DNA from 3 places in the Streptomyces sp. NPDC006296 genome. Region 2 is predicted to be linked to each of the others. Evidence: riboswitches for the same ligand, from Rfam matches in the RefSeq annotation. Region 2 holds a riboswitch; each other region holds the start of a gene.
What was found. Region 2 has a riboswitch for cobalamin ahead of ABZ172_RS03520 (energy-coupling factor ABC transporter permease). Riboswitches for the same ligand answer to the same signal wherever they lie in the genome.
Positions count from the first base shown of each region.

Region 1: linked by a shared signal. The riboswitch ahead of ABZ172_RS23845 (cobalamin biosynthesis protein) and the one ahead of ABZ172_RS03520 (energy-coupling factor ABC transporter permease) in region 2 are both predicted to bind cobalamin.
Region 3: linked by a shared signal. The riboswitch ahead of ABZ172_RS02765 (ABC transporter substrate-binding protein) and the one ahead of ABZ172_RS03520 (energy-coupling factor ABC transporter permease) in region 2 are both predicted to bind cobalamin.

Region 1 covers NZ_JBEXRT010000039.1:10,598-20,543, forward strand. The annotation lists gene ABZ172_RS23835 (putative cobaltochelatase) at 1-1,144, opposite strand, end outside; gene ABZ172_RS23840 (cobyric acid synthase) at 1,141-2,766, opposite strand; gene ABZ172_RS23845 (cobalamin biosynthesis protein) at 2,763-3,707, opposite strand; cobalamin riboswitch at 3,836-3,964, opposite strand; gene ABZ172_RS23850 (hypothetical protein) at 4,121-4,342, opposite strand; gene ABZ172_RS23855 (inorganic phosphate transporter) at 4,355-5,605, opposite strand; gene ABZ172_RS23860 (class II aldolase/adducin family protein) at 5,905-6,573, shown strand; gene ABZ172_RS23865 (alpha/beta hydrolase) at 6,766-7,905, shown strand; gene ABZ172_RS23870 (hypothetical protein) at 8,091-9,395, shown strand; gene ABZ172_RS23875 (neutral zinc metallopeptidase) at 9,529-9,946, opposite strand, start outside.
Region 2 covers NZ_JBEXRT010000003.1:212,558-222,503, forward strand. The annotation lists gene ABZ172_RS03510 (hypothetical protein) at 54-392, shown strand; gene ABZ172_RS03515 (universal stress protein) at 686-1,792, shown strand; cobalamin riboswitch at 2,075-2,281, shown strand; gene ABZ172_RS03520 (energy-coupling factor ABC transporter permease) at 2,311-3,024, shown strand; gene ABZ172_RS03525 (energy-coupling factor ABC transporter substrate-binding protein) at 3,021-3,389, shown strand; gene cbiQ (cobalt ECF transporter T component CbiQ) at 3,396-4,145, shown strand; gene ABZ172_RS03535 (ATP-binding cassette domain-containing protein) at 4,142-5,008, shown strand; gene ABZ172_RS03540 (hypothetical protein) at 5,369-5,761, shown strand; gene ABZ172_RS03545 (SulP family inorganic anion transporter) at 6,032-7,513, shown strand; gene ABZ172_RS03550 (NAD(P)-dependent alcohol dehydrogenase) at 7,604-8,644, opposite strand; gene ABZ172_RS03555 (SDR family NAD(P)-dependent oxidoreductase) at 8,708-9,484, opposite strand; gene ABZ172_RS03560 (TetR family transcriptional regulator) at 9,481-9,946, opposite strand, start outside.
Region 3 covers NZ_JBEXRT010000003.1:36,555-46,500, forward strand. The annotation lists gene ABZ172_RS02755 (ATP-binding cassette domain-containing protein) at 1-1,848, opposite strand, end outside; gene ABZ172_RS02760 (ABC transporter permease) at 1,845-2,876, opposite strand; gene ABZ172_RS02765 (ABC transporter substrate-binding protein) at 2,891-4,420, opposite strand; cobalamin riboswitch at 4,559-4,679, opposite strand; gene ABZ172_RS02770 (class I SAM-dependent methyltransferase) at 4,871-5,659, shown strand; gene ABZ172_RS02775 (cytochrome P450) at 5,841-7,019, shown strand; gene ABZ172_RS02780 (NAD(P)/FAD-dependent oxidoreductase) at 7,316-8,761, opposite strand; gene trxA (thioredoxin) at 8,877-9,266, shown strand; gene ABZ172_RS02790 (hypothetical protein) at 9,431-9,790, opposite strand; gene ABZ172_RS02795 (LacI family DNA-binding transcriptional regulator) at 9,851-9,946, opposite strand, start outside.

The DNA of each region.
Region 1 (9,946 bases), on a different contig from region 2:
CGGCGCCCCCGTCGTCGGAGCCGCCCGCGTCCGCGCCGCCGTCGCTCTCGGGGCCGTCGTTCTGCGGGGGCACCCCGCCGCCGGGCCCGTCGGGACCGGGATCGTCGTCGTCCCCGCCCCGCTCGTCCCGGTCGGCCGCCGCCTCGTCGAGGGTCTCGTCCAGCTTGTCCTCGTCCAGCCCGGGCGCGTCGAACGGATTGCGCCGCCGCCGGTGGGGGAGTGCCAGCAGCGCGGCCTGCCGCACGTCGTCGGAGACGACCTCCTCACGGCCCGCCCACGCGGCCAGCGCCGTCGCGGTGCGGGCCATCACGATGTCGGCGCGCATCCCGTCGACCTCGAACGCCGCGCAGGTCGCCGCGATCTGCCGCAGCACGCCGTCGCCGAGCACCACCCGGGGGAGCAGGGCGCGCGCGGCGGTGATGCGCTCACGCAGCGCCACCTCCTCGTCCGCCCACCGTGCCGCGAACCCGGCCGGGTCGTCGTCGTGGGCGAGCCTCCGGCGCACCACCTCCACCCGCTCGTCCGTCTCCCGCGAGGCGGCCACCTCGACGGTCAGCCCGAAGCGGTCCAGCAGCTGGGGGCGCAGTTCGCCCTCCTCGGGGTTCATGGTCCCGACCAGCAGGAACCGGGCCGCGTGCCGGACCGACACACCCTCCCGCTCGACGTACGAGGCCCCCATCGCCGCCGCATCCAGCAGCAGGTCCACCAGATGGTCGTGGAGCAGGTTGACCTCGTCGACGTAGAGGATCCCGCGGTGCGCGTCGGCCAGCAGCCCCGGCTCGAAGGCCTTCACGCCCTCGGAGAGGGCCCGCTCGATGTCGAGCGCGCCGACCAGCCGGTCCTCCGACGCGCCGACCGGGAGCTCCACGGTCCGCGCCGCCCGCGACACACCCGTCCCCGGCTCGTGCGGGCCGTCCGGACACGCCGGATCGGGCGCGCCCGGGTCGCACGAGAAGCGGCACCCCGCCACGGTCTCCACCTCGGGCATCAGGGCGGCCAGCGCCCGTACGGCGGTGGATTTCGCGGTGCCCTTCTCGCCCCGGACCAGGACCCCGCCCACGGCCGGGCTGACGGCGTTGAGCAGCAGCCCGAGCCGGAGATCGTCCTGCCCGACGAGGGCGGTGAAGGGATACGGCGTACTCACGGAGCCTCCTGTGTGGCGATGACATCTGCACGGTCGGGTCCGGACGCGGCGGCGTCCGGCGGCGGGGGCGGACTGTCCGGCCCCGCCGCCCCGGCGACGGGAGCCGGCGCGGGGACGGGCGGCGCGCCCGGCGGGAGGAACGGGAGCCCCTCCGGCGCGCCGGTCTCGATGAGCCGCCACAGCGCGTCCGTGTCGGCGTGTTCCTCGATCAGGTCCCCCAGCCGGTCCAGCTGCTCCTCCCGCAGCGCCCCGAAGCTCGTGTCCGGCGCCGCCGTGAACCGCCGGCCCGCGGCCCGCGCCACCTCGGCCAGGAAGGCACGCCGGAAGGAGTCGCTCTCCAGCGAACCGTGCCAGTGCGTCCCCCACACCGCGCCCACCCGGCATCCGTCCAGGAACGGCTCGCCGCCGCCCACCTCGGCGACCCCGTGATGGATCTCGTAGCCCTCCACCGGCTCCCCGAGCGCCGTCCCGGCCGGCCGGGCCAGGACCTTCTCCCGGCCGAATCGGACCCGCACCGGCAACAGCCCGAGCCCCTCGACGAGGCCGACCCGCGACTCCACGTCGTCCTCGATGCGCTCACCGAGCACCTGGAACCCGCCGCAGATCCCGAGCACCGGCCGCCCCTCGGCGGCCCGCCGCAGCAGGGCGTCGGCCAGACCGCGCTCCCGGAGCCACGCCAGGGCCTTCACGGTGCCGCGGGTGCCCGGCACGATCACCAGGTCCGCGTCGGCGAGCTCCTCCGCCCGGTCCACGAACCGCACCACCACGCCCGGCTCGGCCGCCAGCGCGTCCACGTCGGTGAAGTTCGACATCAGCGGCACGGCGCACACCGCGATGCGCAGCACTTCCTCGCCGTGCGGCGGCGCGACGACCGACTCCCGCACGGTGCCGCGCATCGAGACCCGCAGCCCGTCCTCCTCGTCGATGCCCAGGCCGTGGGCGTACGGCAGCACCCCGTAGGTCCGCCGGCCCGTGAGCCCCAGCAGCATGTCGAGCCCCGGCTCCAGCAGCGACACGTCGCCGCGGAACTTGTTGACGAGGTAGCCGGCGATCAGCGACTGGTCCTCCGGGCCCAGCAGCGCCGTCGTCCCGAAGAACGAGGCGAACACGCCGCCCCGGTCGATGTCGCCGACCACCAGCACCGGGAAGCGCGCGGCCCGCGCGACGCCCATGTTCACGATGTCCGTACGCCGCAGATTGATCTCGGCCGGACTGCCCGCCCCCTCGCAGATCACCGCGTCATGACTGCCCCGCAACTGCTCCAGACAGTCCGTCACCGTCCCCAGCAGCGCCTCCTGCCGCCCCCCGTGGTAGCCGCGCGCACTCATCTCGCCGACCGGCTTCCCCATCAGGACGACCTGGCTGGAGCGGTCCCCGCCGGGCTTGAGCAGCACCGGGTTCATCAGCGCCGACGGCTCCACCCCGGCGGCCTGCGCCTGCATCGCCTGGGCCCGCCCGATCTCCGCCCCCTCCCGGGTGACGAAGGAGTTCAGCGACATGTTCTGCGCCTTGAACGGCGCGACCTTCACCCCCCGGCGCACCAGCCACCGGCAGATGCCCGCCGTGACGACGCTCTTGCCCGCGTCCGAAGTGGTGCCCGCGACCAGCAGCCCGCCGCTCATGTGGCCCTCCGTCCCCTGGCCGGCCGCACCGCCGCACACACGACGAGGGCCAGCACACTCACCCGGCGCGACAGCCGCACCGCTCGTTCGATGTCCCCGACCCGCACGTCCCGGCCGGCCTCCGCGTTCAGCACCGGCCGGTGCTCCACCCGTCCGCCGTAGGCGAGGGTGCCGCCGAGCCGCACACCGAGCGCCCCCGCGAACGCGGCCTCCACCGGGCCCGCGTTGGGGCTGGGATGCCGTCCCGCGTCGGCCCGCCAGGCGCGGACCGCCTCGCGCGGACGTCCTCCGGCGGCCACGGCCAGCGCGGCGGTGAGCCGGGCCCCCGGCCAGCCGGCCAGGTCGTCGAGGCGGGCCGACGCCCAGCCGTAGCGCCGGTGCCGGGGCGACCGGTGCCCGACCATCGCGTCCAGCGTGTTGACGGCCCGGAAGCCGATCAGTCCGGGCACCCCGCCGATCGCCCCCCACACCAGGGCCCCCACGACGGCGTCCGAGGTGTTCTCGGCGACGGACTCCACCACCGCCCGGGCGATGCCGGGCCCGTCCAGCGCCTGCGGGTCGCGGCCGCACAGGTGCGGCAGCCGCTCCCGGGCCGACCCGAGGTCCCCGGCGGCCAGGGCCGCGCCGACGGCACGCGCCTCGCGGCCCAGCGAGGTGCCGCCGACGACGGACCAGGTGGCGGCCGCGGTCAGCGCCACGGCCGCGGCGGGACGGTCGCGGACGGCGCGGGCGGCCAGCGCGGCGGCGGCCGTGGCGCCCCCGGCGCAGACGAGGGTGTGCAGGGCGCCCCAGCCGCGGTGGTCGTGCCAGAGCAGGCGCTCGGTCTCCGCCGCGGCACGCCCGAAGGCGGCGACCGGATGGCCCCGCCGGGGGTCGCCGAACACCAGGTCGCCGATCAGGCCGGCGGCGGCACCGTACGTGAAGACGCGGTCGGCTCGCACCGGTCAGCCGGCCGTCGCGCCTCGACGGGCCTGCTCGGAGGGTGGTTCGGTGACCGACGCGGGGCAGCCCGGCATGGCGTATGTCCTCACTCAGGGTCCGCGCCCTGGTTCGACGTGACCGGCGACGAGAGTCTCCTGGCTCCCCGGATCCGCAGTTCCCCCGGTCTTCCAGTCCGCGTGCGGACCGTGACTTCCGTGTGGAGGCTGCTCCCCGGTGACAGTGGCGGGACCGCGCCGGATTCGCACCGGCTTCCTCTCCTGTCGCCGTAAACGGCTCCGGCAGTCCACCACGCCCCATGAACGCCCGTCAACCTGCCGTTGACCTGCGGGGCTTCCGTGTGCTCCGACGCACATCGGGCCGGACACACGAGGGTGTGTCCGGCCCGAGCACGTCGTACCGCCCGCTCGGCGGGTCAGGCGACGATCAGATAGATCCCGTACGCGACCGCCGCCGCGCACAGCGCGAAGCAGGCGTACGCGCCGGTGCGCGCCAGCACGCCGCCCCCGCCGCCCTGCGCTCCCGGGGTCTGCCTGGCGAGGCCGGTGATGCCGAGGGTGAAGAGGCCGACCAGCGCGACGGTGATCACGAGGCTGACGCCGAAGACGGACGCGAGAGCTGCCCAGTCGATGTTCATGCGGATCTGTCCTTACACCGTGGCCGGGCGGTCGACCGGGGTCTCGGCCGCCGGGGCGTGGATGGTGGTCTTGAGGCCCGCGACACCCACACCGGCCGGCGGCGGGCTGACGGCCGCGATGGCGGTGGTGACGACGCCCGCGGGCTCGCCCTCGGCCGCGTTGACATTGGTGTGGTCGACCGGCTTGCGGCGCGACAGCAGCCAGATGGCGCCGGAACCGGCGACGAGCAGCACGGCGACCACCGCGACGCCCCAGGGGCCCTGCTTGGTCAGGAACTCGGCACCCGCGCCGACCAGTCCGGCGGCCGGCAGCGTCAGACCCCAGGCGACGAACATCCGGGTGGCGGTCGACCAGCGGACCACGCCCCCCGCGCGCCCGAGGCCCGCGCCCATGACGGCACCCGAGCAGGACTGGGTGGTGGAGAGGGAGAAACCGAGGTGCGAGGAGGCCAGGATGACCGTCGCCGCGCTCGTCTGGGCCGCGAAGCCCTGCGGCGGGCGCAGGTCGGTGAGGCCGCTGCCCATCGTGCGGATGATGCGCCAGCCGCCGAGGTAGGTGCCCAGCGCGATGGCGATGCCCGCGGAGGCGATCACCCAGACCGGCGGGTTCGACCCGGGGGCGAGGACACCGCCGGTGACCAGGGCCAGGGTGATGATCCCCATGGTCTTCTGCGCGTCGTTGGTGCCGTGGGCGAGCGAGACCAGGCCGGCCGAGGCGATCTGGCCGGCGCGGTACCCCTTGGCCGTCGACGCCAGCTGGGCCTCGTCGGTGATCTTCCGGTTGAGGCGGTACGTCAGCTTCGTGGCCAGAAGCGCGGCGACACCGGCCACCAGGGGCGCGGCGATCGCGGGCAGCAGGACCTTGGTGACGACGGTCCCGCCGTTGATGGAGGACCAGCCGGCCGACATCACCGCGGCGCCGATGAGCCCGCCGAAGAGTGCGTGGGAGGAACTGGAGGGGAGGCCGACCAGCCAGGTCAGCAGGTTCCACAGGATGGCACCGACCAGCGCGGCGAAGATGACCTCGGTTCTGAGGCCGTCCTCATTGACGATCCCGCCGGAGATCGTCTTGGCGACCTCCACCGAGAGGAACGCGCCGACGAGGTTGAGGACGGCGGACATGGCCACCGCTGTCTTGGGCTTGAGGGCGCCGGTCGAGATGGTGGTCGCCATCGCGTTGGCGGTGTCGTGGAAACCGTTCGTGAAATCGAACACGAGAGCTGTCACGACCACAATCGCAAGCAGCAGCGTGATGTGTTCCATTTACCCAGGCAATCGTTCGACGTCATTGGCACGGGGAACGTAAGCAACCTGGGTGAACGGAAGATGAACTGGGCAGGGCGACCCGGTGACCCCAAGCGCGTAACCGGGTTCCGCTTGTGTGCGCGGTGAGGGGGCCGGACTCCCGCGGCCGGTGCGGGGCCCGGCCGGCGCCCGGTGCGGACCCTCCGCGCCGCGCCCGGTGCGCCCGGTCCGCGAGACGTCGGTCACGTCCGCCGCGGTCACGCACCAGCCGTGTCCCGTCCCCCCGGGGACGACGGGACAGCCCTTAGGATCCCCGCATGGACGAGCGGGACGAGCGGGGACCGGACGCGGTCGGGCGGGCGTGGGACGGTGTCGTCGCGGCGGCCCGGCGGACGGCGGCGGACGGACTGGTCGTCGGGACCTCGGGCAACGTGTCGGCCCGGGTGGGCGACATCGTCCTCGTCACCCCCAGCGGCGTGCCCTACGACCGCCTCGGCCCCGGGGACGCCGTCGGCGTCGACCTCGACGGACGCCAGGTCCTGGGCGCCATGGCCCCCACCAGCGAACTCCCGCTGCACCTGGCCGTCTACCGCCACACCGACGCCGCCGCCGTCGTGCACACCCACGCCGTGCACGCCACGGCCGTCTCCACCCTCGTCCCCGAGGTGCCGCTCGTGCACTACGCCGCGGCCTTCCTCGGCGGCCCCGTCCGCACCGCCGCCTACGCGCGCTACGGGACCCCTGAGCTCGCCGACGCCATGCTGACCGCCCTGCGCGGCCGCACCGGGTGCCTGCTGCGGAACCACGGCACCGTCACCTACGGGAGCACCCTCGACGAGGCCTACGACCGCACCGCCCAGCTCGAATGGATGTGCAGGCTCTGGCTCACCGCCAGCTCCGTGCCCGGCCGCAGCCCGGCCCTCCTCACCCCCGCCCAGCTGCGCGACGTGCAGGACGCCCTGGAGGGATACGGCCAGCCCGGCTGACCCCGGCCCGGACCGCAGGCCCGCCGCGCCCGCCCGGCCCGGACCGTGGGACCGTCGTGCCCGAACCGCAGGACCGCCCGGCCCGCAGATCGTCACGCCCCGGCCCGGACCGCAGGCCCCCCGCGCCCCGCTCCCGCACCGTACGGCCGACCCCCGCTGGCACCCGGCGCCCCCGCCCGGGAGACTGGTGCCGTGCGCCCGGCAACAGCGGCGGCAGTGGCCGCCACCTCGGTCCTCGGCGTCGGCGCGGCAGCGGTCGCCGCCGGACGCTACGCCAGCGACGCCGCCCTCCGGGCGCCCTCGCCACGGCCCTTCCCCGCCGACCGCCGGCTCACCGTGCACGCCACCGCGGCCGGACAGATCACCCTGACCCGCTCGTTCTCCGCGCTGCGCCCCGGCACCTACGGCCTGACCGGCCGCGACGTGCACGCGGTCGTCGGCCCGGTGGCCGAGCCCGTGCCCGGCGGCTCCGCGCACACCGCCGACACCGTCGTGCGCCGGCTGGAGCGCGTCACCCTCGGAAGCCTGAAACCGGGCACCAGGGTCCGCCTCACCCCGGAGCTGTACCGCGGCGACCCGCTCACCGCCCTCGGCCTCCCCTACAAGGAGGTCGAGATCCCCGGGGAACTCGGCCCGCTGCCCGCCTGGTTCGTGCCCGGCGCCCGCGACACCTGGGTGATCACCGTGCACGGCCTCGGCACCACCAGGAACCACCCCCTGAACGTCACGGGATTCCTGCACGACCACCAGTTCCCGGTGCTCGACCTGGGCTACCGCGGGGACCCGGGAGCCCCCCGGTCCCCGGACGGCCTCGCCCACCTCGGCGAGTCCGAGTGGCGCGACCTCGACGCGGCCGTCCGCCACGCCGTGCGCTACGGCGCCGAGAACGTCATCCTCTACGGCTGGTCGTCCGGCGCCTCGATGGCCCTGCACACCGTCCTCCACTCCGCACTCCGCGACCGCGTCAGCGGCCTGGTCCTGGACTCCCCGGTGCTGGACTGGACGGCGACCCTGCGCGCCCTCGCCTCCGCCCGGGGCGTCCCCTCCGCGCTGCTGCCGCTCGCCGTCCGCGCCGCCCAGGGCCGGACGGGACTGCTCGGCGCGCCGCTCCTGGACACCTCGGTGCCGGCCGCCCTGCACGTCCCCGCACTCGTCCTGCACGGACCCGACGACACCCTCGCCCCCTGGCGCGACTCCAGGGCACTCGCCGCCCGCCGGCCCGACCTCGTGACCCTGCACGCCGTGCCGCACGCTCCGCACGCGGCGATGTGGAACGCCGATCCGGCCGGCTACGAGGAGGCGCTCCGCCGTTTCCTCACGCCCCTGATGTGAGCTGATGGGCCCAAACCGCCCGGTTGGTGCCCCGGTCCTGAGCCCTCCGAAACCCCGATGACACGGCTTCCGTTTGGGCTTTCGGCCCGTCAGGGGCAAGACTGCTCCCCGTGACGTCCCGTACCCCGCGCGACTCCAGACTGCGACTTGTCCGCCCGCGACCCCAGGCGACCGCCCGCAAGGCCGTGACGACCCGGCGCACCAGGCCGGCCCCCCGCCCACCCGAGGGCACACCGCCCCCGGCCGAACTGGCACGCCAGGCCAGGGCCGTCCTGGCCGACGCCGTACGCATCGCCCACTGGGCCGCCGACGGGACGGCCGCGGGCTCCGCCCCGCTCGCCGCCCGGGCCCTGGAACGCGCCGCCGCCACGCTCGCACTCTCCCCGGACCAGGTGCGGACCGGCTGGGACCGGGCCAGGCTGGCCGGACTCATCGAGCTGCACGGCGACACCGCCCGCCCCGGCTGGCGGCTGCGCGCCTGGGACCGCGACGACTCCGCCGTGCTGCGCGGCTGGGTGGCACTCTTCGACGCCTGGTCGCTCGTCCACGCCTCACCCGACGGCATCGAGGCCACCGCGGTGGCCGAGGCCATCGAGGCGGTGCCCCAGGTGCTGTCCCTCCTCCAGCTCTCGGCGGGGCCCGTCACCGTGCCCGCGCTCCTCGACCTGCTCGGCCAGCGCGTCGCGGAACTCCACGAGGAGCGGTGCGAGGTGTCCTACGGGCCGCAGGAGCAGCCGGTGCCCGCCGCGGCACCCGCGGCACCGGCCGATCTGAACGCGCTGCTGCTCGACTGGGCCCTGGAGGGCCTCGCCTCCGTCGGTGCGCTCACCCTCGGCGCCGGCCACGCCACCCTCACCCCGCTGGGCAACTGGGCGGTCTGGGTCAAGCTGGAGCAGATCTGCGTCGCGGCCCAGAGCCCTGCGGGCAACATCGAGCAGTCCGCGGCCGACATGCTGCTCGGCTGCGCACGGCTCACCCCGGGCCCGGCCCGCGCCGAGTACCGGGCCTGGCTCGCCGCCCGGCCCGTCGGCAGCGCGGTGGCGGAGCTCCTGGCTGTCGCCCGCGGCGAGGACGCCCTGCTGCGCGGCCTCGCCTTCGAGGCGCTGCGCGTCGTCGGCGCCCCCGCCGAACCCGTCGTGCGGTCCGTCCTCACCGAGGCGCCGCTGCGCCCCTACGCGCTGCTGTGGCTCGCCGAGTACGAGGGCAACGACCCGGACGACGCCCAGGACGTCCTCACCCGCGAGGAGGCCACCTGGCTCTGGGTCGACACCGCGGCGGCCGTCGCCGACCACGGCGAGACCGGGCTGCTGGTCCGCCACCTCGACTCCGCGGTCCAGGGCACCGTCCCCGCGCTCCTGGACGAGGTGCGGGCCGTCGGGCACCCCCGGACCGTCCAGGTGCTGGTCGCGCTGGCCGCCGCCCACCCGGACCCGGCCCTCGCCAAGGCCGTGCGCCGCGCCGCCTTCCAGGTGCACACCGGCGGGGTCTGACCGTACGGGCCGGGCCGCCCCGGGGACCGGCCGCGCCGGACGCCCGGGGCCCCGCGGGGCAGGGGCGATCCGGATACCTGGCCCGCCGCGGACACCGGGGCCCCGCACCGGCCGCCGGCGCGCGTCCCGGCCGTCAGCCGAAGGTGTCGCACCGGGCCGGGTCCCCGGTGCGGAAACCCGTCGTGAACCACTGCCGGCGCTGAGCGGACGAGCCGTGCGTCCAGGACTCCGGGTCCACGCCGCCCCGGAACCTCTCCTGGATCCGGTCGTCGCCGACCGCCGACGCCGCGCTCAGCCCGTCCCGGATGTCGGCCTCGGTCAGCTCCGTGATCAGCGGCCGCCCCGAGTCGCCCGGAGTGGTCGTCGCGTGGTTCGCCCAGACCCCGGCGAAGCAGTCCGCCTGCAGCTCGACCTTCACCGAAGCGCTGTCGGCGCCCCGCCGGCCGTCCTGCGCCCGGCCCAGGGTGCCCCGCAGGTTCTGCACGTGGTGGCCGTACTCGTGCGCCACCACGTACGCCTCGGCGAACGGCCCGCCGTCGGCCCCGTACGTC
Region 2 (9,946 bases):
CCCTCGGCCCGCGAAGGTAGTGGCAGACCCAGCAACTGGAGAGGACCTCAGACATGTCCCGCAGAACGAACCGGCCCGCCGCATCCTTCAGGCCCGCAGGGGCGCGTCTCGTCGCCGCCGCCTTCACGGGTGCGGTCGCGCTCGTCGCCCTCACGGGCTGTGCGGGCATGGAGTACCGCGAGGCGATATGCAGCGGTGGCGAGTACCCCGTGCTGTCGGTGGGCGGGACCGGTTCCGCCTGTGTCCCGGACAAGGAGCAGCCGCCCGCAGGCTTCGCGCGGTACCCGGAGGGCAAGGTGCCGCAGCAGGTCGACGACAAGTGGGACGTGTACTGGAACACGCACACGGTCGACGAGGACGGCAACACGATCGACGCCCCGGACGCCGGCTGATTCGTGCCGCCCTGCCCGAGGGAGCTTCCTCGGGCAGGGCGGCGACGGTCCTGGGCCGTACGGCCCCGGGCTCCTACGGGTCAGGGCCCGTACGCCGCTTCTCGGGCCTGCTTCATCACGCGCCCGCACCGCTCCTCGGGCCCGCTCCGTCACGCGCCCGCACCCTTGCTCGTGTCCCGGGAAAGCGCCGCTGACGAGCGGAAACGTCCCGGTGCGCGGGATCTGCGCTGGCAGCATCGCGCGGTTCGGTGCCAGCATGGGAGGGGCGGATGCCCGAACAGCGAGGAGCTGCCATGCCGACGCGCTCGTCCGATGTCACGCGTGATCCGAGGACGGTCGTCGGTGTGGACGGTTCCGGCCACTCCTGGAACGCCGTGCTCTGGGGTGCGGCCGAGGCGAAGCGGCACGGCCAGAGCCTGCTGCTGGTGCACGCGGCCGATCTCGACCGTCTTGACCGGTTCGCTTCGTTCGAGACTTCCGAGCACGTACGGGACGCGGGGCACGCCGTGCTGACGAGGACGGCGGACGGGGTGCGGCAGCGCTTCCCCGGGCTGGACGTGCAGGTCAAGCTCAGCCGGAGGAAGCCGGTGCCGGCCCTTCACGCGGCCGTCCGGCCCGGCAGCACGATCGTCGTCGGCAGCCGGGGATCCGGTGGATTCGGCCCGCTCCTGCTCGGATCGACCGGGCTGGAGGTCGTCATCGGCAGTCCTGCTCCGGTCGTGGTGGTCCGTGGTGATCTCGAACGTGCCGGGGCGGCCGTCACGGCTGCCGTACGGGACGAGGACGACGCGCGGTGGCTGGTCCGTGCGGCGCAGCAGGCCCGGGCCCGCGACTGTCCGCTGCGGCTGGTGAACGTCCGGAGCCTGGCCGCCCGGTTCGGCGGCGGGACCGAGTGGGCCGCGGAGACCGAGCAGGCGGGCGGGACCGCCTGGGCCGAGGAGACCGGCGGGACCGAGCAGGCCGGTGGGACCGGGGAGGCCGAGAGAACCGCCGAGGCCTCGGGAACCGGCGACACCCGGGACATCGGACCGGCCCGAGGGCCCGGCCCTGCGGGAGAGCCCGAAGCGGCCCCGCTCGGCGGAACGAGCCACGGCGAGGGGCCGGAGGACCGGCTTCTGGCCGGCCTCGCCTCCCGGATGCGTGCGGAGGTCCCCGGTCTCGTCGTGCGGACCGAGGTGATCGCGGCCAGGTCCGCCGCCTCCGCGCTCGTCGAGGCGAGCAGGTCCGCGGACCTGCTGGTGATGGGGAGTCACGAGCGGCGCGGCTACTCCGTCCTGGGACTGGGGCACGTCGCGCACGCCCTGCTCCACCACGCCCATTGCCCGGTGGAGATCGTGCCGTACCGGAGGAACTACGAGAGCGGGGTCGTGGAGGAGGGGCTCACGGACGACGAGGGCTGACGGCGGCCCCGCCGCGTGAGGACGCCTCACATCCCATTGCCCTGCCCAACGGGCACTCCCCCGATCCGACGCGACCCGCCGCGCGGTCACACCCAGGACCGGGTCCGCCCCGCCCCCACGCACACCTCTGATCGGATGCGCCCCGCCCCCACGCACACACCTCCTGATCGGATGCGACCGCCCCACGCACACACCCCGGATCGGATGCACCCCGCCCCACGCACACACCCCCGATCCGCTGCCGCACACGGCCTCCCGCCGGACGGGCCCACCGGGTGTGCTTGTCATGGCCCCCCACCTGGCACTACTGTCGCCACGCCTTGGTGAACGGGAAATCCGGTGTGATGCCGGTGCGGCCCTCGCCACTGTGATCGGGAAGTCCGGCTCCGGCCCTCGCGGGCAGCCACTGGGTCCTTGCGACCCGGGAAGGCGGAGTTCGGGCGGTGGTACCCGTCAGCCAGGAGACCGGCCAAGGCACTTCAACCATCCACGAGGTGCTGGAGAGGGTCTGCTGAGCCATGCACATAGCCGAGGGTTTTCTGCCTCCGGCGCACGCGATCGCCTGGGGTGTCGCGTCCGCGCCGTTCGTCGTCCACGGAGTACGGTCACTCACCCGTGAGGTCAGGGAGAACCCGGAGAGCACGCTGCTCCTCGGGGCCTCCGGGGCCTTCACGTTCGTCCTTTCCGCGCTGAAGATCCCTTCGGTGACCGGAAGTTGCTCCCACCCCACGGGAACCGGGCTGGGGGCCATCCTGTTCCGGCCGCCGATCATGGCCGTGCTGGGCACCATCACGCTGCTGTTCCAGGCCCTGCTCCTGGCGCACGGCGGGCTGACCACGCTCGGGGCCAACGTCTTCTCGATGGCGATCGTCGGCCCCTGGGCCGGGTACGCGGTCTACCGGCTGCTGCGCCGGTACGACGTGCCGCTGATGGTCGCGGTGTTCTTCGCCGCGTTCGTCGCGGACCTGTCCACCTACTGCGTCACCAGCGTGCAGCTGGCGCTCGCCTTCCCGGACCCCGGCAGCGGATTCCTCGGCGCGCTCGGCAAGTTCGGCTCCATCTTCGCGGTCACCCAGATACCGCTCGCCGTGAGCGAGGGGCTGCTGACCGTGCTGGTGATGCGGCTCCTCGTGCAGTCCAGCAAGGGAGACCTGACCCGGCTCGGTGTGTTCCTCACCGGCAAGCGGGCCCGCACCCAGGAGAAGGCCGAGACCGAGGCGGTGGCGCGATGAACAAGCACACGAAGGTCAACGTCCTGCTGCTGGTCGTCGTGGCGGCGCTGGCCGTCCTGCCCCTGGCCCTCGGCCTGGGCGAGGGCCAGGAGGAGCCGTTCACGGGCGCCGACGCCCAGGCCGAGACGGCGATCACCGAGATCGACCCCGGCTACGAACCCTGGTTCTCGCCGCTGTACGAACCGCCGTCCGGTGAGATCGAGTCGGCGCTGTTCGCCCTTCAGGCCGCGCTCGGCGCCGGTGTCCTCGCCTACTACTTCGGCCTGCGGCGAGGGCGCCGCCAGGGCGAACTGCGCGCGTCCGCGGGGCAGGAGAGAGCGGGCTCCGGGGAGGATGCCGGGGAGTCGACGGCCCGAAGGTCCTGAGTCCCCGTGCTGCCGATCGACGCGGCGGCGCACAGCAGTCGCTGGCGCCGCCGCCATCCCGTGGACAAGGCCGCACTCGGTCTGGGCCTCACGGTGCTGGCCGTCTCGCTGCCGCCCTGGCCCGGTGCGGCCCTGGTGATCACCGCCGCGCTGGCCGTGCTGCTGGGGCCCGCGGGTGTGAGCCCCCGTCATCTGTGGCGGGCGTACCGGGTGCCGCTGGGCTTCTGTGTCACCGGGGCCGCCACGCTCCTCGTCCGCGTCGGCGGTCCGGAGGGGCTCGTCGCTCTCGACGCCGGGGGCCCGGTGCGCGCCGGTGAGCTGCTGCTGCGGACCTCGGCGGCGTCCCTCGGGGTGCTGCTGTTCGCGTTCACCACGCCGATGTCGGACCTGCTGCCCCGGCTGGTCAGGGCGGGGGTGCCTGCGCCGGTGGTGGACGTCGCCCTCGTGACGTACCGGATGAGCTTCCTGCTCCTGGACTCGGTGCGCCGCATCAGGGAGGCGCAGGCGGCCCGGCTCGGGCACACCACCCGGGCCGCGGCCTGGCGTTCCCTGGCGGGGCTCGGGGCGACCGCGTTCGTCCGGGCCTTCGACCGTGCGGCGCGGCTCCAGACGGGGCTGGCCGGGCGCGGCTACGACGGGACCCTGCGCGTGCTGGTGCCCGAAGCCCGTGTCTCGGTGCGGTTCGTGTCGCTGAGCGTCCTGCTCCTCGCGGTCCTCACCGCGCTGACCCTCGTCCTGGAAAGGCCGCTGTCATGAGCGACTCCGTCCTGCTCGCCCTGCGGGGCGCGTCCTTCGCGTACGAGGACGGTCCCGCCGTGCTCAGCGGACTCGACTTCGAGGCGCACGAGGGGCGCGCGCTGGCCCTGCTCGGCCGGAACGGCAGCGGCAAGACCACGCTGATGCGGCTCCTCAGCGGCGGACTGCGGCCGCGTGACGGGCGGTTGACGGTCGAGGGCCGTCCCGTCACGTACGACCGCGCGGGGCTGACCCGGCTGCGCACCACCGTCCAGCTGGTGGTGCAGGATCCCGACGACCAGCTGTTCGCGGCGTCCGTCGCCCAGGACGTGTCGTTCGGGCCGCTGAACCTGGGTCTGCCGGACGCCGAGGTGCGCGCCCGGGTGGACGAGGCGCTCGCGGCTCTGGACATCACCGCTCTGGCGGACCGGCCCACCCATCTGCTGTCCTACGGTCAGCGGAAGCGGACCGCGATCGCGGGGGCCGTCGCCATGCGGCCCCGGGTGCTGATCCTCGACGAGCCGACCGCCGGCCTCGATCCGGACGGCCAGGAGCGGCTGCTCGACACGCTCGGCGCTCTCCGCGACGGCGGCACGACCGTGATGATGGCCACCCACGACGTCGATCTCGCGCTGCGCTGGGCCGACGACGCCGCGCTGCTGACCCCGGCCGGGGTCCGCGCCGGGCCGGCCGCCGCGATGCTGGCGCGCACGGATCTGCTGCGGGAGGCGGGGCTGCGTCTGCCGTGGGGGGTCGCCACCACGCAGCTGCTGCGCGCCCACGGGCTGTTGGGCGCTTCGGCGCCCGGCCCGCGGACCCCGGAGCAGCTCGCGGCGCGCTTCGGTGTGCCGGTCGCCGCCGAGCGGACCGCGGGCGAGGGCTGATCTCCCGGAGGTTTTCCGGCGGGGTTCCGGGAGTCCGGCCGGGATGTGACGGTGCGTCGGCCGGACGGCCGGCGCACGCAATCTCGACCGCTTTTCCTCCGGTCCCCCACAAATCCACAATGCCGAACCGGTGTACGAATAGAACCCGGGCCTGCGACTGGCATATGCAACGGCCACGCAGTGCGGATGATCTCAAATACTGAGAACGAAACATGGGGCACATCCGCAGGCCACACGGGGTGAGCGAACGATTCAGCTCGTTCGGCGTCGACTTTCGGACTCTTCACAAGGGATTAACTCGATAAGCACTTCGGCCTGTTAGCTTCATGGTGGAGAGTGAAGTCCGCCAGGAGGTGAAGGATGCGCGTAGCGACCGTACGCTTGGTACTCGCGTTCCTCCTGAGCTTCCTTTTGGCTCCGGACTTCGGCGTGTCCACGGCCCATGCCCATACGGCGGCTCCGGGAACACGGGCGGAGGGCCCCGCGCACGCCGTCGGCGGAGCGGCGCACCTCGCCCAGGGCCCGTGCGGCACGGTCGACCGCGGGAGCGAGCAGAACGGCCTGCTGCGCCACCGCGACCGGAACCGCTCCGCGACGGTCCCCCCGCCCGAGGCGCCGCCGCGTTCCGTGGTGGCGCAGGACGCGGGCGGCGCGCTCGCCCCCGCGGCCGTCGCCGCGATGGGCGACGCGATGCGGGCCTCCAGATCCTCCGGCACCCGCTCCGCCCCCGCCCTCCAGGTGTTCCGCTGCTGAGCTGACCCGAGGCGCACGGCGTACCGCCCCCTCCTCCCCGCATCCCGCGGGACTCATCGTCGAGGGGTCGCGTCGACGTGCCCTGCCGGGCCCCGTTCTCGCACGCGTAACGACGCGCCGTTCCCCGGCGCGCCAGGAGGAACCCTTCGCCATGCAAACCCTCATGGAACATCCCGCAGGAGAAGTACCGGCCATCCGTGACAGTGCCGTCTGGGCGGGTCCGCCCGGCGACGTGCGCTCCGCTCCCTTCCGCACGGGATGAGGGCCGTCATGGACCGTGCTTCCTTCCCGTACCTGCGGCAGGACTTCGCCGCGTCACTCGTCGTCTTCCTGGTCGCGCTGCCGCTGTGCGTGGGCGTCGCCGTCGCGTCCGGGGTGCCGGCCGAACTGGGGCTGATCACCGGCATCGTGGGCGGTCTCGTCACCGGGATGATGCGCGGCAGCAGCCTCCAGGTGTCGGGGCCGGCCGCCGGCCTCACCGTCCTCGTCTTCGAGGCCGTCCAGACCTTCGGGCTCCCCGCGCTCGGGGTGATCGTGCTGACCGCGGGCCTGCTCCAGGTGGCCATGGGCGCCCTGCGGCTGGGCCGCTGGTTCCGGGCCATCTCCGTGTCGGTGGTCGAGGGCATGCTCGCGGGCATCGGCCTCGTCCTCATCGCGGGACAGCTCTACGCGGCCGCCGGTGCGGACGCGCCGCTCACCGGCATCGGCAAGCTGGCCGGTGTCCCGGGGATGCTGATCGACTCGGCGTCCAGTCCGGCGGCTCTCGCCTCGCTCGCGCTCGGTGTCTCGACCATCGTCCTGGTGGTCGGCTGGAGCAGGATGCCGAAGCGGGTCCGGGCCGTCCCGGGCGCACTCGCCGCGGTCGTGCTGGCCACCCTCGTCACCCTGGCGTTCGACCTGCCCGTCGAGACCGTGCGGGTCCAGGGGCTGTTCGACGCCGTCCAGATCCCCCCGCTGTCCGAGTTCGGCGGGCTCGCGAGCCTGGGCCTGCTCGGGACGGTGGCCGCCTTCACCCTGATCGCCTCCGCGGAGAGCCTGTTCAGCGCTGCGGCGGTGGACCGGCTGCACGACGGGCCCCGTACCCGGTACGACAAGGAGCTGATCGCCCAGGGCACCGGGAACACGGTGTGCGGTCTGCTCGGCGCGCTGCCGATGACGGCGGTCATCGTCCGCAGCTCGGCGAACGTGCAGGCGGGCGCGCGGACCAAGGCCTCCCGGGTGCTGCACGGGGTGTGGCTGCTCCTGTTCGCGGCGCTGCTGCCGTCCGCGCTGGCCCTCATCCCGCTGCCCGCCCTGGCCGGCATCCTCATCCACGCGGGGTGGAAGCTGATCCCGCTGCGCTCGCTGGCCGCCCTGTGGCGTGAGCACCGCGGCGAGGCGCTGATCCTGATCGTCACGGCCGTGTCGATCGTGGCGGTGAACATGTTCGAGGGTGTCCTCATCGGCCTGGCCCTGTCGGTCGCGAAGGCGGCCTGGGACGCGTCCCACATCCGGCTGGAGGTCGTGGACAGCAGCCCAGAGGGAGTCCGGGCGCGGCTGTCGGGCAACGCGACCTTCCTGCGGCTGCCGAAGATACTGGACAGCTTGGAGGCCCTGCCCAAGGACCGGCCCGTCTCCCTGGACCTGTCCGGTCTGAGCCATCTGGACCACGCCTGCCGCACGGCCCTGGAGAACTGGGCGGAACGGCACAGCTCCTCCGGCACGGAGCCGGTGCGGCTGACCCGGGAGGACGTGGTGTCGGCCGCCCCGTGAGCCGGGACGGCCGGTCCTCCCCCGGCTGACGGGATCTACGGCGCGACCCGCCGGGAGCCTTCGGGCGTCCCGGCGGGTCGTCGTGTGCGGTCAGCCGTGCGGCAGGATGACCGCGCGGCCGTTGATCCGGCCGGCGTGCAGCCGCTCGTAGGCGAGCGGGGCCTCGTCGATGGAGAAGGTCTCGACGTGGACGTCGACGGCTCCGGCGTGGGCCAGTTCGATGACCTCGGCGAGCTCCCCGCGCGAGCCCCAGTACGGCGCGCTGACCGAGGTGGAGAACGGCAGGACGCCGAATCCGACGGGCAGCAGGCCGCCGCCGATGCCGACGATGGTGATGTCGCTGTCGACGGAGGCGATCGCACCGGCCGTCTTCACGGTCGGCTCGGCGCCGACGAAGTCGAGGACGACCCTGGCGCCGGTGCCGCCGGTGAGCTCGCGGACCGTGGCGGCGGCGTTCTCGTCGGACAGTACGGCCTCGTGGGCACCGACCGCCCGGGCGAGCGCCAGCTTCTCCTCGGTCACGTCGAGCGCGATGACGCGGACGGCGGTCATGGCGCGCAGCAGCTGGATGGCGACGTGGCCGAGGCCGCCGGTGCCGATGACCACGGCGGTGGCGCCGGGCAGCAGCTTCGGCAGGGAGCGCTTGACGGCGTGGTAGGGCGTGAGGCCCGCGTCGGTCAGCGAGACCGTCTTGACCGGATCCAGGTCGCCGATGGGCGTCAGGTGCCGGGCGTCGTCGACGATCATGTACTCGGCCATGGCGCCCGGGCTGCCGAGCCCGGGCGGGTTGATGCCGAGGTCCGCGGCGCGCAGGCAGTAGTTCTCCCGGCCCTCCGCGCAGTTCGCGCAGGTACCGCAGCCCCACGGTCCGTAGACGGCCACCGCGTCACCGACACGGACGCCCTCGGCACCGTCGCCGAGGGCGGCGACCGTGCCGACGCCCTCGTGGCCGAGGGTGAGCGGGAGTGCGTAGGGGAACCCCTCGGCGGGCCAGCTCATCACGGCGATGTCCGAGTGGCAGACGCCCGCGGCGCTGACCTTCAGCAGGATCTGGCCCGGTCCGGGGACGGGCTCGGGTATCTCGACGACCTCGGGTGCGGCGCCGACGGTGCGGTACTGGACGGCTTTCATGTCTCTCCTTCGGTCTCCGTACGTCCTTTGTGGCCCGGGTGGCGGCGGCGCGCCACTCGGGGGTCAGGACGCGGAGTACCCGCCGTCCACCAGGTGGTAGCTGCCGTGGATGAAGGAGGCGCGGTCGGAGAGCAGGAAGGCGGTGAGCTCGGCGACCTCCTCGGAGGTGCCGAGGCGGCCCGCCGGGTGCAGCGAGATCAGGTGGTCCCGGGCGGGACCGTCGGTGTCGCGGAGCAGGGGGGTGTCGATGAAACCGGGACCGACGGCGTTGATGCGCACGTCGCGTGCGGCGTATTCGAGTGCGGCGGTCTTGGTGAGGCCGACGACGCCGTGCTTGGCGGCGGCGTACGCCGGGGAGTTCGCGAAGCCGTTGGTGCCGAGGATCGAGGAGATGTTGACGACGGCGCCGCCGCCCGCCGCCAGGATGGCGGGGAGCTCGTAGCGCATGGAGTAGAAGACGCCGCTGAGGTTGGTCGCGACGACCCGGTTCCAGTCCTCGACGCCGTATTCGCCGGTGGGCAGGGAGGGGCCGCCGATGCCGGCGTTGTTGACGGCGAGGTGCAGGGCGCCGAAGGTCTCGACGGCGGTCCGCACGCCGGCCTCGACGGAGGCGGGGTCCGTGACGTCGAGGGCGACGGCCGTGGCGCGGGCGCCGGTGGCCTCCAGCTCGGCGGCGGCCTCGCGGGCGCGCTCCTCGTGGTGGTCGGCGACGACGACGGCCGCTCCGCTCGCGGCGAGCCGCCGGGAGAGCGCGAGGCCGATGCCGGACGCCCCGCCGGTGACGAGGGCGACCTTGCCGGCGAACTCCGCTTCGAGGGCGGTGGGGAGGTTGGTGCTCATGATGTGCTTCCTTGCGTGGTGCTGTGCGGCGCCGGCCCGTGCTGCCGGGATTCCAGCAGGTCCGCGGAGAGGGCGTCGAAGGCGTGGACGACGAACTCGGGCAGGGCGGCGGGCCGGCCGCCGCGCACCCATGCCGTCTGGGCCGCGAGGAGCGCTCCGGCTCCCGCGGCGACGGCCACGGCGGGACGGGGGTCCTGCCGTGGGTCGGTACCGAGGCGTTCCGCGAGGATCGCGACGGACTCCTCCTGGGCGTCCACCCGGATGTGGTGGTACGCCGCGTACAGGGTGGGTTCTTCCTCGGCCATGGCCAGCAGGTCGAAGATGCGCGGCCGCAGGTGCCAGGGCTCGGCCTCCGTGTCGTCGAGCCATGCGAGGACGGCGCGGCGGTAGGCGGTGAGCGGTGGTTCGGCCGGCGGTCGCTCGCGGAGCGCTCGGTTGATCCGGTCGCCGTCGCCCCGCACT
Region 3 (9,946 bases), 180 kb from region 2:
CTTGCCCGCGCCCGACGTTCCGGTGACGAGGGTGCGGCTGCCGGGCACGAAGGTGAGGCCGGTGGCGGCCAGCCTGGGACGGCCCGGATCCTCTCCGGCGACGGTCAGCCCCTCTGTCCGCACCGCGCCCGGGACGCCGTCGGCCCGGCACGACGGGGGCGGTACGGGCGGGGGCTCCGCGGTGTCGGGGGCCGGGAGCGGTCCGGGCGTCTCGCGGCGGACGACGCGGCCACGTTCCAGTACGACCGTCTCGTCGGCGAGTCCGGCGGCCAGGCGTGCGTCGTGGGTGATGAGCAGCAGGGCCGTCCCACCGCGGACCAGGTCCCGCAGGCGGCGGGTGAGGACGGCGGTGGTCTCCTCGTCGAGGCCACTGGTGGGTTCGTCGAGCACGAGCAGGCGGGGGCGGGTGACGAGCGCGGTGGCCAGGGCCATGCGCTGCTGCTGCCCGCCGGAGAGGCGGTGGGGGTGGCGGCGCGGGAGCGGTCCGTCCTCGGGGAGCCCGGCCGCGCGCAGCGCCCACCGGACGTCCTGCGCGAGAGCGGCCCGGCGGTGGCCTCGCCCGGTACGACCGGCCGGCACGGCACGTCGGTGGTTCAGCGCCGCGAGTTCCCGCAGGACCGCGCCGACGCGTCGGGCCGGATCGAGCACGGAGGCGGGGTCCTGAGGCAGGTGGGCGGCGGTCCCGGCCCGGGCGGCCCGCAGGGCACGTGGCGGCAGGGCGAGGAGGTCGGCGCCCTCCAGGAGGACCGTGCCGGTGAGGACGACGCCGGGCCCGCCGAGGGCGAGGGCGGCCAGGCCGAGTGTGGTCTTGCCGCTTCCCGACGGGCCCACGACGGCGAGGACGCGCCCCGGTCGCAGGTCCAGGTCGACCCCGTCCAGGAGGGTGTCGCCGGCCGGGGTCCGGGCCGTGAGTCCGCGACAGGTCAGCAGCGTGGGCGGGGTGCTCCGGCTGAACGGCTCGCACTCCGGGCCGACGGGCCCGCGCGGCGGTACGGCCGGCGGCTCGCCGGGCGGGGCCGTGGTACGGCGGGCTCTGCCCAGCAGGCGGTCCGCGACGAGGTTGCCGCCGACGGCGAGGGAGGTGAGCAGCAGGGCCGGGGCCAGGACCGCGGAGGGCTGGAGGAGAAGCGCGTCGGCGTTGCGCTCGATGAGGACGGCCCAGTCGGGGGCGTCGGTGGGCAGGCCGAGGCCGAGGAAGTTGGCCGAGGCGAGCAGGGCGAGAATCGTGGCGCCCCGGTTCCCCGCGTCGGTGACGAGCGGTTCAGTCACCCGCCGCAGCACGTAGCGGCCCTGGATGCGGTGCCACGGCGCGCCCTGCATCCGCATCGCCTCCACCGCCGTGCGGCATCCGGGTGCCAGGGCCGTGGTGCGCACCAACCGGGTGACGGGCGGGATCTGCACGGCGGCGGCGGCGAGCACCAGGGTGGTGGCGTCCTGGTGCCCGGACGCGGCCAGCGTCATCACCAGCAGCAGCGCGGGGAAGGCGAGCAGCACGTCCAGGCCCCGCATGACCGTCTCGTCGGCGGCGCGGCGGCTGCCGGCGGCGAACAGGCCGAGCAGCAGCCCGAGCACACCGGCGGTCAGGAGTGCGGCCGAGGTCATGATCAGCACGGACCGTCCGCCGCTGAGCACGAGTGCGAGGACGTCACGGCCCAGGACGTCGGTGCCCAGGAGGTGTTCTCCGCCGGGGGGCAGCAGCGCGGCGGAGTCGGGCCGGGTGGAGCCGGCGACGTACGGCCCGCCGAGGGCGAGTGCCACAGGCAGTCCGAGCAGCAGGACGGGAACGCTCCGGCGGATGCCGTCGAAGAGGCGGGAGCGGCTGCCGGTGCCGGACGAGGGGTGGGTCACGCGCGTCCCTCCCGCTGGGGTGTCAGCCGGGCCACGGCCAGGTCGGCGAGAAGACTGACGGTCAGCGCGGTCACGGCGAAGAGCAGGGCGTACCCCTGGACGGCCGGAATGTCGCGGTCCTGCACGGACTCGACGAATCCAGTGCCGAGGCCGCCGACGGCGAACAGCGATTCGACGATGACGGTGCCGCCGAGAAGTCCGTCGACGCAGCGCGCCAGTTGCTGCACGGCGGGAGCGAGACAGCCGGGCAGGACGTGTCGCAGGACGACGGTGCGCTCGGGGAGGCCGAGCAGACGCAGGTGCCGGACGGCCGGGCCCGCCACCTGCGCGGCCACGCCGATGCGTATCTGCCGCGCGAGATCGCACAGTTGACGCGCGATGAGCACCCCCACCGGCAGGACGAGGGCGGCGGGGTCGGTGAGGATCTCGGCGCCGCGCAGCCCTGCGGAGGTGGCGGGGAGCAGTCCGAGGCCCACACTGAGCCAGGCGGTCAGCAGCAGGCCGAGGACGAACTCCGGTACGGCGTGCAGCGCGAGGGCCGAGGCGTTGAGCACGCGGTCGCCGACGGAGCCCTCCCGCAGCCCCGTCAGGACGCCCAGCGCGAGCGCGAGGGGGACGAGGATCGCCAGCGCCGCGCCCGCCAGGACCGCGGTCGCGGCGAACCGGCCGGCGATCTCGTCGGTGACGGGCAGGCCGGTGACCGAGGACGTCCCCAGGTCCGCCCGGCCCACGTCGGTGACCCAGTGCACGAAGCGGGTCCCGACGGGTTCGTCCAGCCCGAGGTCGGCACGGGCCAGGCGCTGCTGTTCGGGGGTCCCCTGCTCCCCGAGGACGGCGTCCACGCTGTCCCCCGGCAGCAGTGAGGTCAGCGTGAACACCGCGACCAGGACGAAGGCCGTCTGGAGCAGTGCCGTCGCGATCCTGATCAGCGCGTACCGGGCGGTCCCCGGGAGCCGCCGCGTCGGCGCGGGCCGCGAGGGCGGGTCGACGACCGGCTTCCCTCGCCACCGGTCTTCGTGCGGAGTCACCTGCGAGGGGCCCGTCAGCTCAGCCGGACCCGGTCGAACCGGGCCCAGTCGCAGGAGTTGGGCGGAGCGGCCCGGAGGCCGGTGACGGTGTCGCGGTGGCCGATGTTCCAGTCGCTGAAGGCCCATACGAGCTGGCCGTCGCGGTCCCGGGCGCGGCGCTGGGCGCGGTCCAGGAGTTCGAGGCGTGTCTTCTCGTCACGGGTGGCGGTGGCCTGGGCGAGCAGGCGGTCGAAGGCGGCGTCCTCGTATCCCGTGAGGTTGTTGGCGGCTCCGCCACGCAGCCGGGACCGCAGGTGGGTGACGATGGGCAAGGTGGCTGTGCGGCTGTGGAGGGCGACGCCCTTGGTCTTCACCTCACCGAAGTAGGTGGCGGCCGAACGCACGTGCGGGGCGACCTTCAGGCCGATGTCGTTCAGCTGGTCGGCGATGAGGGTGGAGGCGTTGCTCCAGGTGGGGTCGGCGTCGCTGGTCTCCAGCGCGACGGCGAGCCCGCCCGCCCCCGCCGCCTCGACCAGGGACCGGGCCCGGTCGACATCGCGTTCCCGGGCGGGCAGGCCGTCGGGGTAGGCGCGCAGCCCCATCCCGAAGAGGTCGCTGCCCGGGGTGCCGTGTCCGGAGAGAGCGACCTCGACGAGGCGGTCCCGGTCGAGCCCGAGCGTGAACGCCTGCACAAGCCGGGCGTCGTCGAACGGGGCGCGGGACAGCCGCAGCAGGATCGCCTGCATCGTGCTGAGCCTGCTGCGCAGCACGGCGAGCCCGTCACGGCCGGCCACCCGGCTCGCGGAGGCCGCGGTGAGATCGTGGGCGTAGTGCACCTGGCCGGACAACAGGGCGTTGAGCCGGGCCCGTTCGTCGTTGACGGGCACGAACTCCAGTTCCTCGATCCGCGGGCCGCCGTCCCAGTGGTCGGCCCAGGCGCTGAACAGGGCGTTGCCGCCCGGCTCGAACGAGCGGTACCGGAAGGGGCCGGAGCCGACGGGGGCGCCGAAGTCCTCGGTGCCCTTCGGGACTATCTCGGTGCCGGGGGCTCCGAGGGCCGCGGGGAACTCGAAGTCGGGTTCCCGGAGGACCAGGGTGAGGTCGCGTCCCTTCGCCGCGCTCGCCCCGAAGTCGACGCCGGAGAAGAGCTGCTGGGCGGCGGCGCCGGTGGCGGGGTCGGCGATGCGGCGGTAGTTCCACAGGACGTCCGCCGCGGTGACCCGACCGCCGTCGTGGAAGCGGGCGTCGGAGCGGAGCCGCACGGTCCACCGGCTGCCGGACCGGTCGCTCTCCCAGCTCTCGGCGAGCCGGGCCTGCACGGACATGTCATCCGTGTACGTCAGCACGCTGTCGTACAGCGCCTTGGCACGGGCCTGGTCGACGAAGAGCGGGGCCCGGTGCGGGTCGAGGGTCTCCTGCGATCCGCCCGCGCTGAAGGCGGCCCGCAGCCGGCGGGTGTCCGACGGTCCGTCACCGCCGCCGGAGGAGCAGCCCGCGAGGACGGCGCCGGCGCCGAGGCCGCCCGCCGCGGTGAGCAGACGGCGGCGCGCGAAGGAGGATGTCATGGTGTGCGGGACCTTCCCCTGGTCGCCGGACGTGGCCCAGGGCCGGTCGGCGCGCCGGCCGTACGCCGGTCCGCGACGTACATGACGAGCCTCCTCCTGGGGAGTCCACGCCCCGGACGGTCGGTGAGAGCGACGGGCCAGTCTCCTGGCTGCCGGATCGGCACTCACCCCGCCTTCCGGCCGGACGGCCGTGGCGTGTGGGGTTCGCTCCCCGGTCACAGTGGCGGGACCGCGCCGGACTCGCACCGGCTTCCTGGTTCCCGTCGCTCCTGTGTACGCCGCGCATTATGCCCGACGGCGGTGCCGCCCGGGTGGCCAACTGCACACTCGGCCCTCTTGCGCATACCTTGCACCTACTTGTTCGATGCGTAGCCCATGGTTCTGGGCGATCGTCCGAAGGAGACCCGCGAACCAGCCCCGTCCGGATTCGGCGAAAGGAACCCCTCCCCCATGACCACCAGCGCCTCGGGCACGACCGACTGGCAGCACTGGCAGACGAGTTGGGATCGACAGCAGGAGTGGTACATGCCGGACCGGGAGGAGCGGTTCCGCGTCATGACCGACGCCGTCGAGGCGGTCGCGGGCCGCACCCCGCTCGTTCTCGACCTCGCCTGCGGCACCGGCAGCATCTCCGACCGGGTGTTGCGCGCACTCCCGGGAGCGCGCACCGTGTGCGTCGACATCGACCCGGCTCTGCTGGCCATCGCCCGCGGGCACTTCGCCGGTGACGAGCGCGTCGCCTTCGCCGAGGCCGATCTCACCGACCCCGACTGGACCGCACGCCTCCCCCACGGGTCGTTCGACGCCGTGGTGACCGCCACCGCCCTGCACTGGCTGGACACCGAACCCCTGCGCCGCCTCTACGGCACTCTCGCCGGACTCCTGCGGGACGGCGGCGTGTTCCTCAACGCGGACCACATGGACGACGCGTCGGCGCCACGCCTCAACGCCGCTCTGGGCACCCTGCTGACCCGGCGGCAGGAACGGCAGCGGAGCGAGGGCGCCCTCGACTGGGCCGACTGGTGGAGCCGGGTGGCCGACGACCCCACTCTCGCCGCGCATGCGTCGCGCCGCTTCGCCCTGCTGGGCGACCCGCGCGAGCGCCGGCCCTCGCCGGTGGAGCGCGACCGCCCCACGGCCACCGACTGGCACCTCACCACTCTGCGGGAACAGGGCTTCACCGAGGCACGGCAGATCTGGTGCTCGGCGGGCGACGCGCTGGTGGCGGCGCTGCGCTGAACAGCCGTCCCGCACAGGGAGGGAGCGACGAGGACGGGCCGCCCCGCCGAGGCCGGAGACGGCCCTGCGGAGGGCTTGCAGTCGGCCACGGAGCGGCCTCTCCCGGTCACTCGTGCCTGCGTCGTCCGTGTCGGGCGTGTCGGAGACGACGCCCGACACGGACGGACCGGAGCCTGGGAGCATGACCGACCCGACGCAGGATCCCCGCTTCCTCCAGGACCCGTATCCGACGTACGCGGCCATGCGGTCCGCCTGTCCGGTGCAGTCCGTGGCCACAGGCTCCGGTGGGCGTACCGGCTACCTGGTCACCGGCTACGCGGAAGCCCGGGAAGCCCTCGCCCACCCCGGGCTCTCGAAGGACACCGGGGTGTTCTTCAGCGGCAAGGAGTCACCGCGTCGGCTGCATCCCGCGGTGGCGCACACCATGCTGGCCGCCGATCCGCCCCGGCACACTCGGCTGCGCAGGCTGGTGACCGCGGCGTTCACGACCGGAGCCGTCACGGAGCTCCGTCCCTTCATCGCCCGGGTCACCGGGGAGCTGCTGGACCGGTGGCCCGTCGGTGAGCGGTTGGACTTCATGGACGCCCTCGCGGTTCCCCTGCCGGTCCTCGTGATCTGTGAGCTGCTCGGAGTGCCGGAGGACCACCGCTCCGATGTCCGGCGCTGGTCCGGCGAGTTGTTCGCGTCGGGGAGGCCCGGCCTCGCCGACGCGGCCTCGCATGCGCTGGCCGGCCACATGACGCGTCTCATCGCCGCCAAGCGCCTGTCCCCCGGTCACTCTCTGCTCGACCGGCTCGTCGCGGCCCGGGACGGAGACGATCGTCTGAGCGAGGAAGAACTCGTCTCTTTCGCGGTGCTGCTGTTCGTGGCCGGGCACGAGACCACCACCGGCCTCCTCGGTAACGCCCTCCTGGCGCTGCTCCGGCAGCCGGCACAGCTGGACCGCCTCCGGAGGAACGCGGACGAGGTCCCCGCCGCGCTGGACGAGTTGCTGCGCTTCGACTCCCCCGTCAGCACGGCCACCTTCCGGTTCACCACGGAGGCCGTCACACTCGGTGCCACCGAGATCCCGGCCGGCGTCCCCGTGCTGGTCGCGCTGGGAGCCGCCAACCGCGATCCGGAGCGGTTCCCCTCTCCTGACGTGCTCGACCTGGACCGGGACGCCGCCGCTCATCTCAGCTTCGGCCACGGCATCCACCGCTGTGTGGGCGCTCCTCTCGCCCGGGCCGAGGCGGAGATCGCCCTGCGAGCGGTCCTGACCCGGTTCCCCGGGATCCGCCTCGCGGCACCGCCCGAGGGGCTGGAGCGGCGGCACACCCGGCTCGTCCGCGGACTCGCGGCGCTTCCCGTCCTCGTATGAGGGCCGTCCGGTCGAGCGGTCGACCGGAGCCCGTGGGCCGGTCGGGGGCGGCGCTCACCCGGCGGACCGGTGACCGCCGCCTCCGTCCCCGCCGGGTGGCGACCACGCCGGGGCTGCCCGGGGTGACGGACACCGGGCGCGCGCCCGCCGCCGCGCCGGCCACCGGTCCGCTCGGCCCCGGTGACCGCGCCGCTCCCCGCAGCGCGGGACCGGACCGGCCGGCCCGATCCCGGCGGCCCCGGACCGGCCGGCCGCCGGGGGCCCAGGGGACGGTCCCGGCCCTTCGCCGTCGGTGCTCAGCCGCGGTAGGCCTCCAGCAGCCTCAGCCAGATCTCACTGATCGTCGGGTAGGCCGGGACCGCGTGCCAGAGGCGTTCGAGGGGGACCTCCCCGGCGACGGCGATCGTGGCCGAGTGGAGCAGTTCCCCGATGCCGGGCCCCACGAAGGTGACGCCGAGCAGGATCTCGCGGTCGAGGTCGACGACCATCCTGGCGCGGCCCCGGTAGCCCTGGGCGTACAGTCCGGAACCGGCTACCGCGGCCAGGTCGTGGTCGACGGCGCGGACCCGGTGGCCCGCCGCTTCCGCCTCGGCCAGGGTGAGGCCGACCGAGGCCGCCTCGGGGTCGGTGAAGACGACCTGGGGGACGGCCGCGTGGTCGGCGGTCGCCGCGTGCGCGCCCCACGGGTCCGTCTCCAGCAGCGGGGTCTCCTGGGCGCGGGCCGCGATCGCGGCTCCCGCGATGCGGGCCTGGTACTTGCCCTGATGGGTCAGGAGGGCGCGGTGGTTGACGTCGCCGACGGCGTACAGCCAGTCGCTGCCCTCGACGCGGCAGCTGTCGTCGACGCCGAGCCAGGACCCGGGTTCGTGCCCGACCGTGTCGAGGCCGAGGTCGTCGGTGCGCGGGGCCCGGCCGGTGGCGAAGAGGATCTCGTCGGTCTCCAGCCGTTCCCCGTTGTCCAGTTCGACGGTGACCGGCCCGTCGTGACCGGCCCTGCTGACCGCGGTCGCCGAGACCCCGGTCAGGATGCGCGCGCCGGCCTCGGTCAGTGCCTCGGCGACGAGCTCACCGGCGAAGGGTTCCATCTTGGGCAGGAGCCGCCCGCCCCGGATCAGCATCGTCACCTCGGAGCCGAGCCCCTGCCACACGGTGGCCATCTCCACGCCCACCACTCCCCCGCCGACGACGACGAGCCGGCCGGGGACCTCCTTGGCGCTGGTCGCCTCCCGGCTGGTCCAGGGCCGGACGTCCGCGATGCCGGGGAGGTCCGGGACCACGGCACGGCTGCCGGTGCAGACGGCGACGGCGTGCCGCGCCGTGAGCCGGTGCCGCGTGCCGTCGGGGCCCGTCACGGACACCTGCCGCACCCCGGTCAGCCGCCCCTGCCCGCGGTAGATGTCCGCGCCGATGCTCTCCAGCCAGCCGACCTGGCCGTCGTCCTTCCAGTGGGAGGTCTCGTAGTCCCGGTGGGCGAACACGGCGTCGGCGTCGAGCGGCCCCTGCACCGCGCCGCTCAGCCCGGGGACGCGGCGCGCGTCGGCCCGTGCCACGACCGGGCGCAGCAGCGCCTTGCTGGGCATGCACGCCCAGTACGAGCACTCGCCGCCGATGAGTTCGGACTCGATCACCGCCGTACTGAGCCCGGCGGCCCTGGCACGGTCCGCGACGTTCTCCCCCACCGGGCCGGCCCCGATGACCACGACGTCGTACTCACTGTTCCGCACACCCTCAGCATCTGTCATGGCAACAGTGTCCTCGGGGGTGTGCGCGGCGGCCACATGGGCAGGCGGAATACCGCAAGAGACGTCACCGTTGTCCCGGACAGGTCCGACCGGTCCCAGGAAGAGGTAAGAGAGTATGAGCACCGTAGAGCTCACCAAGGAAAACTTCGATCAGGTCGTGAGCGACAACGAATTCCTGCTGATCGACTTCTGGGCTTCCTGGTGCGGTCCGTGCCGGCAGTTCGCCCCGGTCTACGACTCGGCGTCGGAGCGGCACCCGGACCTGGTCTTCGCCAAGGTCGACACGGAGGCGCAGCAGGAGCTGGCGGCGGCCTTCGAGATCCGGTCGATCCCCACGCTGATGATCGTCCGTGACAACGTGGCGGTGTTCTCCCAGCCCGGCGCGCTCCCGGAGTCGGCGCTGGAGGACGTCATCGGCCAGGCGCGCAACCTGGACATGGACGAGGTGCGCAAGTCCGTCGAGGAGCAGAAGCAGGCCCAGCAGGCGCCGCAGGAGCCGCAGTAGTCCCTGCACGAGCGCGGCAGACGTGAGGAGGGCCCGGCCGGATCGGCCGGGCCTTCGTCATGCCGGGGCACCGCGCCACAGGAGGCCAGGGCCCGCGTGCGGCGCCGGGACGGTGCCGTCCTGGCACGGGGCCGGGACTCGTACAGCGGCGGGGCCCCGAATGCTCAGCGGCTCCCGGGCCCGCCGGCGACGGTGGCGCCGCCCCCTTCCGGCCGCTCCGGCGGTCCGTCGCCGTCCTCGGGCTCCTCGGCTCCGCCCGTCCCGCGGACGCGTTCCGCGAGGCGGACCGTGAGCCCGTAGTCGATCTCGGAGCCGTCCACGAGGAGTGCCTCCACGGTGTGCGTGGCGGGGTCGATGTCGGCCTCCATGCCTCCGCCCTCGTAGCGCGGGTATCCCGACGACCCGGTCGCCCCGGTGGCCGCCACGACGGCGGAGCGGAGGGCGGTGCCGGGGTCGGGCGGTCCGTCGTCGGGCTCCTCCGGTTCCGGGAGCAGCAGGATCTCGTAGCTCTGCGGATGGCTCATGCCGACGACGCTAGACATCCGGGCGCGGCCCCGCACGTCGTGGCACCGGGGCGGTACCGGTCAGCTGGATTCTCGGGCCACCACGGTGGGTCTCAGGAGGCGGTGGCGCTCCGGTGCGCCACCGGGGTTCCGCACCAGCCGGTCGATCAGCTCGGC